DNA from 2 places in the Vibrio alfacsensis genome. Region 1 is predicted to be linked to the other one. Evidence: riboswitches for the same ligand, from Rfam matches in the RefSeq annotation. Region 1 holds a riboswitch; the other holds the start of a gene.
What was found. Region 1 has a riboswitch for thiamine pyrophosphate ahead of thiC (phosphomethylpyrimidine synthase ThiC). Riboswitches for the same ligand answer to the same signal wherever they lie in the genome.

Region 1 (5,932 bases):
TATTCAGTGGCAAGGTTAACCATCTAGGGGAGCCGTAGGGAAACCGAGTCTTAACTGGGCGTTCAGTCTCTGGATATAGACCCGAAACCAGGTGATCTAGCCATGGGCAGGTTGAAGATTGAGTAACATCAATTGGAGGACCGAACCGACTAATGTTGAAAAATTAGCGGATGACTTGTGGCTAGGGGTGAAAGGCCAATCAAACCTGGAGATAGCTGGTTCTCCCCGAAAGCTATTTAGGTAGCGCCTCGGACGAATACTACTGGGGGTAGAGCACTGTTAAGGCTAGGGGGTCATCCCGACTTACCAACCCTTTGCAAACTCCGAATACCAGTAAGTACTATCCGGGAGACACACGGCGGGTGCTAACGTCCGTCGTGGAGAGGGAAACAACCCAGACCGCCAGCTAAGGTCCCAAATTATTACTAAGTGGGAAACGATGTGGGAAGGCTCAGACAGCCAGGATGTTGGCTTAGAAGCAGCCATCATTTAAAGAAAGCGTAATAGCTCACTGGTCGAGTCGGCCTGCGCGGAAGATGTAACGGGGCTAAGTAATAAACCGAAGCTGCGGCAATGAAGTTTACTTCATTGGGTAGGGGAGCGTTCTGTAAGCCGTTGAAGGTGTGTTGTAAAGCATGCTGGAGGTATCAGAAGTGCGAATGCTGACATGAGTAACGATAAAGGGGGTGAAAAACCTCCTCGCCGGAAGACCAAGGGTTCCTGTCCAACGTTAATCGGGGCAGGGTAAGTCGACCCCTAAGGCGAGGCCGAAAGGCGTAGTCGATGGGAAACGGGTTAATATTCCCGTACTTCTTACAATTGCGATGGGGGGACGGAGAAGGCTAGGTGGGCCTGGCGACGGTTGTCCAGGTTCAAGTGCGTAGGCTTAAGAGTTAGGTAAATCCGGCTCTTTCTAAGGCTGAGACACGACGTCGAGCTACTACGGTAGTGAAGTCATTGATGCCATGCTTCCAGGAAAAGCCTCTAAGCTTCAGATTGTAAGGAATCGTACCCCAAACCGACACAGGTGGTCGGGTAGAGAATACCAAGGCGCTTGAGAGAACTCGGGTGAAGGAACTAGGCAAAATGGTACCGTAACTTCGGGAGAAGGTACGCTCTTGATGGTGAAGTCCCTTGCGGATGGAGCTGACGAGAGTCGCAGATACCAGGTGGCTGCAACTGTTTATTAAAAACACAGCACTGTGCAAAATCGTAAGATGACGTATACGGTGTGACGCCTGCCCGGTGCCGGAAGGTTAATTGATGGGGTTAGACTTCGGTCGAAGCTCTTGATCGAAGCCCCGGTAAACGGCGGCCGTAACTATAACGGTCCTAAGGTAGCGAAATTCCTTGTCGGGTAAGTTCCGACCTGCACGAATGGCGTAATGATGGCCACGCTGTCTCCACCCGAGACTCAGTGAAATTGAAATCGCTGTGAAGATGCAGTGTACCCGCGGCTAGACGGAAAGACCCCGTGAACCTTTACTACAGCTTGGCACTGAACATTGACCCTACATGTGTAGGATAGGTGGGAGGCTTTGAAGCAGGTACGCTAGTATCTGTGGAGCCGTCCTTGAAATACCACCCTTGTAGTGTTGATGTTCTAACGTCGACCCCTTATCGGGGTTGCGGACAGTGCCTGGTGGGTAGTTTGACTGGGGCGGTCTCCTCCCAAAGAGTAACGGAGGAGCACGAAGGTGGGCTAATCACGGTTGGACATCGTGAGGTTAGTGCAATGGCATAAGCCCGCTTGACTGCGAGAATGACAATTCGAGCAGGTGCGAAAGCAGGTCATAGTGATCCGGTGGTTCTGAATGGAAGGGCCATCGCTCAACGGATAAAAGGTACTCCGGGGATAACAGGCTGATACCGCCCAAGAGTTCATATCGACGGCGGTGTTTGGCACCTCGATGTCGGCTCATCACATCCTGGGGCTGAAGTCGGTCCCAAGGGTATGGCTGTTCGCCATTTAAAGTGGTACGCGAGCTGGGTTTAGAACGTCGTGAGACAGTTCGGTCCCTATCTGCCGTGGGCGTTGGAGAATTGAAAGGGGCTGCTCCTAGTACGAGAGGACCGGAGTGGACGAACCTCTGGTGTTCGGGTTGTGTCGCCAGACGCATTGCCCGGTAGCTAAGTTCGGAATCGATAACCGCTGAAAGCATCTAAGCGGGAAGCGAGCCTTGAGATGAGTTCTCCCTGATACTTTAAGTATCCTAAAGGGTTGTCGGAGACTACGACGTTGATAGGTCAGGTGTGTAAGTGCTGTGAGGCATTGAGCTAACTGATACTAATTGCCCGTGAGGCTTAACCATACAACACCCAAAGGGTTTTGATGGACTCAAAGCAAGAACAAGACTTGATTGTGTAGAGAACACAAAAACAGCTTTCCAAACTTTTTGTTTTCCCTTTTTTCGAAAAAGCGAAAGTAAAAAGACAGAATTTGCTTGGCGACCATAGCATTTTGGACCCACCTGATTTCCATTCCGAACTCAGAAGTGAAACGAAATAGCGCCGATGGTAGTGTGGGGTTTCCCCATGTGAGAGTAGGACATCGCCAGGCTTTAATTTTAAGGTAAACGCGTTGAACGGCGATTACCGGATAGAGAGAAATCTCCGTCACCGTGTGGAGCGGTAGTTCAGTTGGTTAGAATACCGGCCTGTCACGCCGGGGGTCGCGGGTTCGAGTCCCGTCCGCTCCGCCATTTATTCAGACGAAGCCCTAGCAGAAATGCTGGGGCTTTTTCGTATATGCATAAACTTGGTCTTCGACCAACGAGTCCCGCTTGAACGCAAGCCCGGCCGCCCCGCCATTTATTCAGACAAAGCCCTAGTAGCAATGCTAGGGTTTTGTCGTATATTCTATATTTCTCTAGTACTCCTAAAAATAAGTAATCATAGTGCTAACAGAAATCAGTAGCTTAAAATTTTCTCTTCTGTTAGCCTCATATGAGCTTGTGTTCACTTTTCTCGTTAACACATTTGTTGAAACGGTGTTTATTTGCCCTACGTGACACCTGTAACTTTTAAAATATACCCAAATTCCGAGTGAGGGCGTTTGCTAAATTCTAAGATTTCATCGTCACTATAGCCTCAGATTTGATTACAATGTCGCCATTAACTTTTCTGGGGGAACTATGGGACAACTATCCATTTTGGGGTTTATTGCATTAGGTGGCGCATTTGGTGCATGTTCTCGTTACTTAATTTCTGAACTTTGTGTGATGCTACTTGGTCGTGGCTTTCCGTACGGTACCCTCACTGTGAACGTGGTTGGTTCATTTATTATGGGGCTGCTGATTGCGGCGTTTGAAAGTGAGATACTTGCAACTGATCCTTGGCGCCAAATCATTGGATTAGGCTTTCTTGGTGCACTAACAACATTCTCCACGTTCTCGATGGATAATGTTCTTTTGATGCAACAAGGCGCTTTCTTCAAAATGGGTCTGAACGTTTTATTGAATGTTGTACTAAGCATCTCAGCTGCATGGATTGGCTTTCAGTTATTGATGCGTAGTTAGTCAAATTTTGAACAACTCGGCTTGGTTTAACCAAGCCGTTTTTATATACTGATTTCACTTGTCGGAGTGCCATAAGGCTGAGACCGTTAATTCGGGATCCGTTGAACCTGATCAGATTAGAATCTGCGAAGGGAACAAGAGAAGATATCTACACCAGAGTTCTATCTGGTCGACCTATCAAATAGTCGAATGTTGTTATAGACGAAGAGCATCCGCTCAACTTGTCCTCAATTCGATTCCTCTTGTCGCATCTATCCGCCAAGCATTTTTATCCCAATACTTTTTATCTAAGCATAACAAAGCAAGGAAAAATGCTATGTCGAGTCGCAAGCAAGCGAGACTGGAAGCAAAACAGTTCATTGATACACTCTCGGTACAACCGTACCCAAATTCAAGAAAAGTCTACGTAGAGGGTTCACGTCCTGATATTCGTGTGCCAATGCGTGAAATATCACTCGCTGATAGCCTTATTGGGGGCACAAAAGAAGCGCCTATTTTCGAGCCTAATGAGCCAGTACGCGTTTACGATACCTCGGGTGTATACACAGATCAAAATCACACCATAGACATTTACAATGGCTTACCTAAGCTGAGAGAAGAGTGGATTGAAGAGCGTGCCGATACTGAGCTACTTGATGAAGTAAGCTCGGTATACACCAAAGAGCGCCTAGAAGATGAAACGCTAGACGATCTTCGTTACGGAAATTTACCACGTATTCGACGTGCCAAAGATGGGCAGTGCGTGACTCAATTGCACTATGCTCGCCAAGGTATAATCACCCCAGAAATGGAATACATCGCCCTACGTGAAAATATGGGGCGTGCTCAATACCGCGATGAAGTGCTGAATCAACAACATCCGGGTCAAAGCTTCGGAGCGAATCTTCCAAAAGACATTACCGCCGAGTTTGTGCGTAAAGAAGTCGCCGAAGGTCGCGCTATTATCCCTTCTAATATCAACCACCCAGAATCCGAACCAATGATCATTGGACGTAACTTTTTGGTCAAAGTGAACGCCAACATTGGTAACTCATCGGTCACTTCTTCGATTGAAGAAGAAGTAGAGAAGTTAGTATGGGCAACGCGCTGGGGTGGAGATACCGTTATGGATCTCTCTACTGGACGTAATATTCACGAAACTCGCGAGTGGATTCTACGTAACAGTCCGGTTCCGATAGGTACCGTACCAATGTATCAAGCGCTTGAGAAAGTGAATGGTGTTGCTGAAAACCTTAACTGGGAAGTGATGCGTGATACCCTGATCGAGCAAGCAGAGCAGGGCGTTGACTACTTCACTATCCATGCCGGTTTACTACTTCGTTATGTGCCAATGACTGCAAAACGCGTTACTGGCATTGTCTCTCGTGGTGGTTCTATCATCGCGAAATGGTGTTTAGCGCATCACCAAGAAAGCTTCTTATATACTCACTTCCGAGAGATCTGTGAAATCTGTGCTAAGTATGATGTGGCACTTTCTCTCGGTGATGGTCTGCGTCCTGGCTCGGTTGCCGATGCTAACGACGAAGCGCAATTTGCAGAGCTTCGTACTCTTGGAGAATTGACCAAGATAGCGTGGGAATACGACGTACAGGTGATTATCGAAGGTCCTGGTCATGTTCCAATGCATATGATCAAAGAGAACATGGAAGAGCAGCTAGAGCACTGCCATGAAGCTCCTTTCTACACCCTTGGTCCATTGACGACAGACGTCGCTCCTGGTTACGACCATATTACTTCAGGCATCGGCGCTGCCATGATTGGTTGGTATGGCTGTGCGATGCTTTGCTACGTAACTCCTAAAGAGCATCTTGGTTTACCAAACAAAGAAGACGTGAAAGTAGGCATGATCACGTACAAGCTTGCTGCGCACGCCGCGGATTTGGCTAAGGGACACCCTGGCGCTCAAGTTCGTGATAACGCACTTTCTAAAGCTCGCTTCGAGTTCCGTTGGGAAGACCAGTTTAACTTGTCACTCGACCCAGATACCGCACGCGCTTTCCATGATGAAACCTTGCCTCAAGAGTCTGGAAAAGTTGCTCACTTCTGCTCGATGTGCGGACCAAAGTTCTGCTCCATGAAGATTTCGCAAGAGGTACGAGAGTACGCGAAAGACACTGAGCAAGTTGCTGCGGACCAAGCTATATCGATCAAAATGCTGGATGATCCTCTTGAGGGGATGCGTCAGAAATCGCAAGAGTTTAGAGATACAGGTTCTGAGCTATACCACCCAGCAGCACATGCCGAGGTAAGTGACTAATGAGCAAAATCCTTATTCCGTCATCATTGATTGAACTGACAGGTTTAGTTCAGCAATGTTTGCTGTTGGCGAAAGAACAGGGTTTTAGCATCGAAGACATTGAGTTGGGTGTGAGCCCAACTCAATCTATTCAGCTTGTTCGCGACCAACAGACCAC
Region 2 (5,932 bases), on a different replicon from region 1:
AGCTCGTTGCAACGCGCGCATCTTTCACAACACGAACACCCAGAACTTGGCTTGAGCTTACTTTGTACTCATCCAGCTTTCCTTGGTTCGCTTTCAAAGAAAAGCTGCTGTTGCGGTTTACAATGACGTCCGCTTCTGCCCCTTGGCGTTTTGCTTCTGATAGGACGTAATCAACCGCAGTAAGAAGTTGTTGTTCTTGGCTCATTAGTTACCGCCTCCTACCAGAATGTTATCGACTTTCAGCGTTGGCTGACCGACTGTTGTTGGTACTGAACCACTTACTGAACCACACATGCCCGGCGCAAGCGCCATGTCTTTGCCGACCATGCTGATTTCTTTCAACACTTTTGGACCCGTGCTGATCAGCGTTGCTGTTTTCAGAGGCTTGGTGATTTTGCCATTTTCAATGAGATAAGCTTCACGAACAGCAAAGTTAAACTCACCCGTACCCGGTTGAACCGAGCCACCGCCCATCTTCTTCGCATAGATACCACGTTCGATGCCTGCCAGCATGTCATCAAGTGCATGCTCGCCCTCTTCGATAAAGGTGTTACGCATGCGCGATGTTGGTGCGAACTTGTAGTTTTGACGACGACCAGAACCCGTAGGCTCATAACCTGTCTTCATGCCACCCATTTTATCGACCATGAAGCTGGTTAGCTTACCGTCTTTGATCAATTGAGTGCGCTGAGTCTTCATGCCTTCATCATCAATGTGAATCGAGCCCCATTCGTTGGTCATGGTGCCATCATCGACTGCATTCACTGCGGTGTGAGCAACCATTTCGCCCATCTTGTCGTGGAAGACTGATGCTTTCTTCGCAACCGAAGTGGTTTCTAGCAAGTGACCACACGCTTCATGGAAGATAACACCGCCAAAACCGTTACCAATTACCACTGGCATTTCACCCGATGGACACGCATCCGCACCAAGTTTTACTAACGCTTGCTGCGCGATAGTTTGACCTAGCTCTTTCGCATCCAGCTGTTCACTGAACTCCCAACCAGCAAGAGCGCCAGGACCTTCCATACCAGAAGACTGCTCATTACCTTTTTGCGCGACAGTGTTACCAGCAACTCGGATGTAGTGGCGAGTATCATCAACGTGTAGACCTTCTGAGTTGAAGATAGACACTTGCTGTTCGCGCTGAAGCACGCTGCCAATGAACTGGCTGATATGTTCACTCTCTGCGCGTGCGGCTTGGTCAACTTGCAATAAGAAAGCAATTTTAGAATCTAGGTTAGCGTCTTTGCCAAGTGGCATACGACAACCATGTTGAATTGGGTAGCGGTTCAGATTGAGAGAACCTGCTGACACGATTTGCTCACGCTTGTCTTTTGCTGCAAGCAGTGAGGTTACGCGTTTAAGCTCGGCTTCATCGGTGCTGTTGGTGTAACCGTAAAGCACTTTATGACCGAAGAAGAGACGAATACCGATACCAAAATCGATACCCGAGTTCACCTTGTCCACCTCACCAGATGCGATCTGGACAGTGTTGGTTTGATGGTGTTCAACGAATAGCTCAGCGAAATCAGCCCCTAAAAAGAGGGCATGATCGATCACCGCTTTCGCTGTTACAGAATTAAGCATGAAATCTCCTTGCTCGTTGATCGTCCTAGCCTTCCCCACCTCTGAGTTAGACTCTGTTTATAACAGTCACAACCTAAATTGGATGACTCAAAAGCATATTGGCAACGCGTTAAATGTTAACACTTTTTTAACCTTGTTTTATGCTAATCCTTGCTAAATCAAACAACGATTCGTTACGTATTATGTCGAACTATCAATGATAAATGGAGTCTTTCTCTACCACTTTCAATGCAAAACATCATTTGTTCCAAGAACTTTCCAGTCAATTTTTAATTAACAGAGATAAAAATACTCAATACCGATATCAAACAGAGTTGGACTTCTCAAAATTTATCGATTGTTTGATTCAAACGAAAAAATCCGTACATCTACTATTCGTGAACTGCTATTATCCTAGCGAAATAGTCGGGGAGCCAATGCAGTAATTGTGTTGGCTGAGATCGAAATAGAGACCCGTTGAACCTGATTCAGTTAGTACTGACGTAGGGAACTATCATTACTTTGCCACTAGCCGATCTTGAACATCCATCAGTTTAGCTAGCCTCAACGGATCCGATCACCGATCTTCCCTTGCGATAGCCAAAGTCAGTTCCTATACGTCTTTTAATAGGAGCGACCATGGCGCAGCAATCAAACCAAGAACAACCATCAGCAGAGTCGAAAACACAAACGACAGTATCGTCAACCACCCCGATTGTATTGACGATCGCAGGGTCGGACAGTGGCGGCGGCGCAGGCATTCAAGCAGACATCAAAGCCATATCCGCAACCGGAAGCTTTGCCTGTTCGGTGATTACTGCTATTACCTCGCAAAATACGCAGGGTGTTTCCGCTATTTTCCCGATACCTTTAGAGCATGTTGAAAGCCAGCTCGATTCCGTTTTTACCGACCTCAACATTGTCGCAGTTAAAGTTGGCATGCTGGCGGATTCGAGCATCATTAAAGTTGTTGCCAACAAGATTAAGCAGTATCAGCCCAAGCACCTTGTCATTGATCCTGTAATGGTCGCCACCAGCGGCGATTTGTTATTGGAACAGTCTGCCATCAGCACATTGAAAGAAGCACTGATTCCGCTCGCTGACATCATTACTCCAAATTTACCAGAGGGTGCAGCGCTTACGGGTAAGGCGGTTCCTCAATCAGAGTCTGAGATGAATGACATGATTGCCGACTTACGCGCTCTCGGTGCAAAAGCGGTACTGTTAAAAGGCGGGCATTTAGAAAAAGATGAAAACAGTAACGATCTCTTGATCCTGCAAGACAGTGCTGAACTCATCAGTGCGAAACGATTCCCAACCAAAAACACACACGGTACTGGCTGCACGCTTTCATCCGCTATCGCCTCTTACCTTGGCCAAGAGAACAGTCTAAATAGAGCCGTACATTTGGGTAAAGAATACATCACCCAAGCTATTGCTCATGCCGATGAGTTAGATGTCGGTCAAGGTCACGGCCCTGTGCATCATTTCTTTGCTGGTCCAAACTTTGGCAAAAACAATAATGCGCGTTAGAACTCTGGGCCTTCAACTTTCGGACGCTGGCCTACAATACAAAGACAGCCTGACCCCCACGCTAGCAAGGTTGAGCATGAACATCCCTGCGAACAAATGGACAGTCTTACTTGGTCGCAGTGGTTGTGGTAAAACGACGATCCTGCGCTATCTCGCGGGTCTGCTGGATGACAAGGTTGATTGGTATGGAGAGCTGACCACCACGGATGGCATCGCCTTGCGCGATCGCATTGCCTACATGGCGCAGCAAGACCTGTTACTGCCATGGTTGAACGTGTTAGACAACGTCTGCCTAAGTTCACGATTTTCTCATTCAACAAGGCCTCATGGGTCCGAACAAAACAAGCAACGTGCGCTGACCTTATTAAAACAAGTTGGATTGACAGAATACGCAAACACCAAACCCGATCAACTGTCTGGCGGCATGAGACAGCGTGTCGCTCTCGCCCGAACTCTCATGCAAGACAAGCCCTTAGTTCTCATGGATGAACCTTTCTCGGCGCTCGATGCCGTGACTCGTCATAAACTGCAAACCTTATCTGCCGAATTACTAAAAGATAAGACCGTGGTATTGATCACTCATGATCCCCAAGAAGCGGTGCGACTAGCTCACCAACTCTATGTATTGCAGGGTACGCCTGCGCAAGCTCTTCACCTTGTTGTTCCAAACTCAAAGCCACCGAGAGTGCTCGACGGTGAATGTGCTGCATTACAACAAGCCATATTGGATCAATTGGAGAAAGACTATGAGTGACATGACTCAGTACAACTCCATTTCAACGAAAATAGATAAAAAGGAGCGAGTGACTCATCCGGCACTTCGCTTGGTAATCAGCACGACGGTCATCTTGGGCTTGTGGCAACTGGCTGTTGTCGTATTCGACATGCCAAGTTTCATCTTACCCTCGCCAATTGAAGTTCTGGACAGATTAGTGACTCGTTATGACGTATTGCTCAAACATACTTGGGTTACGGCTCAAGAGATCTTGTTTGGTCTGGTGCTTGGATTATCAATGGGCTTGTTCTTCGCATTACAAATGCTGATGTTCGAACCGCTCAAACGTTGGCTCCTGCCCATTCTGATTGCCAGCCAAGCAATACCGGTATTTGCGATCGCGCCTGTGCTCATGCTTTGGCTAGGTTATGGCATCGCATCAAAAGTGGTGATGGCGGCGATCATCATCTTTTTCCCCGTCACGACATGTTGTTATGACGGTCTTCGGAATACACCAACCGGTTATCTCGATCTTGCTAAAACTATGGGAGCGTCGAAATGGCAATTGCTGCGCCATATCCAGTTGCCTGCCGCTCTACCTACACTGGCATCCGGGATTCGTGTCGCCGTGGTTATTGCACCAATTGGTGCCGTGGTGGGTGAATGGGTTGGTTCAAGTGAGGGTTTAGGCTATCTGATGTTACAAGCCAACGCTCGCATGATCATTGATGAAATGTTTGCGGCGCTGTTTATCCTCGCCGTGTTGTCAATCGCACTCTACTTCATCACCGATAAATTATTGAAAAAAGCCATCCCTTGGGAAAACAAGTAATTACAGAAAATAGTCAAAGTAAATAGGGAAAGAAAAGGAAGAACCCCGTGAATAAAAACAAACTTATGAGCGCTGCTGCTCTGCTCGCTTCAGTGGTATCAACCAACGTACTTGGTGCCGAAAAAGAGATGACGCTAATGCTGGATTGGTTCGTCAACCCAAACCATGGTCCTATCGTGATCGCCAAAGAGCGTGGTTACTTCAAAGAGCAAGGTTTGAAAGTCAACATTCAAGAGCCCGCAGACCCAAGCACACCACCTAAGTTGGTCGCGGCAGGTAAAGTCGACATGGCGATTTCTTACCAACCAAGCCTGACAATTGATGTCGCGGCTGGCTTGCCATTAATCCGCTCTGCGACTCTGATTGCTACGCCACTCAACACGCTGATGGTGCTGGATAACGGTAAGAACGAAAACCTTGGTGGCTTAAAAGGTAAGAAGATCGGTATTGCGATCGCAGGTAACGAAGAAGCGACAATCGGCACCATGCTTGCGCAAGAAAACGTGAAGTTTTCTGACGTGCAAATCATCAATATAGGTTGGGCGCTGTCATCATCTCTCGCATCTGGCAAAGTAGATGCGATTTGGGGTGGTCTACGTAACTTCGAAACCAACCAACTTGCGCTAGAGGGTTACAAAGCCAAAGCTTTCTTCCCAGAGGAGCACGGCGTGCCAGCGTATGACGAGTTGGTCTTCGTAGCCAATGCAAAAACCTACGACAAAGAAGCCATCAAGGCATTCAACAAAGCACTAGAGCAAGCAACCACTTACATTGTTAACCATCCAAAAGCGTCGTGGAAAGAGTTCGTGGCTTATTCACCAGACACCCTCAACAACGAACTTAACCAACGCGCTTGGAACGACACGCTAACTCGTTTCGCTCTTCGTCCATCCGCAGTAGATCTGAAACGCTACGATGATTATGCCGAATTCATGTATTCACAAAACATCATCGAAACACTGCCAAAAGCAAAAGATTACGTACCGAACTTTGACTAGTCCTACTGACCTTAGGCTCAAAGCCTAAGGTCTATTGATAACGAGATACCTATAATGACATACCAAGATTTGATCGACGCTTGCCGCCAAGATTGGCAAGAATACACCGAGCATGCTTTCGTGCAGCAATTGGCGCAAGGCACTCTGGCTCAACCTTGTTTTCTGCATTACCTAAAGCAGGATTTTCTGTTCCTAAAACAGTACGCTCGAGCTTACGCATTAGCAATCTACAAAGCGCGTACTTTGGATGATATGCGCCGCGCTCTCCCAAGCGTACATGCATTG

Region 2: linked by a shared signal. The riboswitch ahead of thiD (bifunctional hydroxymethylpyrimidine kinase/phosphomethylpyrimidine kinase) and the one ahead of thiC (phosphomethylpyrimidine synthase ThiC) in region 1 are both predicted to bind thiamine pyrophosphate.

The regions. Positions count from the first base shown of each region.
Region 1 is NZ_AP024165.1:3,104,449-3,110,380, reverse strand. It holds rRNA gene VA249_RS14370 (23S ribosomal RNA) at 1-2,312, shown strand, start outside; rRNA gene rrf (5S ribosomal RNA) at 2,444-2,560, shown strand; tRNA gene VA249_RS14360 (tRNA-Asp) at 2,626-2,702, shown strand; gene crcB (fluoride efflux transporter CrcB) at 3,135-3,518, shown strand; TPP riboswitch at 3,571-3,669, shown strand; gene thiC (phosphomethylpyrimidine synthase ThiC) at 3,835-5,775, shown strand; gene VA249_RS14345 (thiamine phosphate synthase) at 5,775-5,932, shown strand, end outside.
Region 2 is NZ_AP024166.1:75,789-81,720, reverse strand. It holds gene VA249_RS15060 (TldD/PmbA family protein) at 1-205, opposite strand, end outside; gene VA249_RS15055 (TldD/PmbA family protein) at 205-1,590, opposite strand; TPP riboswitch at 1,987-2,096, shown strand; gene thiD (bifunctional hydroxymethylpyrimidine kinase/phosphomethylpyrimidine kinase) at 2,209-3,102, shown strand; gene VA249_RS15045 (ABC transporter ATP-binding protein) at 3,092-3,856, shown strand; partial or broken gene VA249_RS15040 (ABC transporter permease) at 3,915-4,649, shown strand; gene VA249_RS15035 (ABC transporter substrate-binding protein) at 4,697-5,647, shown strand; gene tenA (thiaminase II) at 5,702-5,932, shown strand, end outside.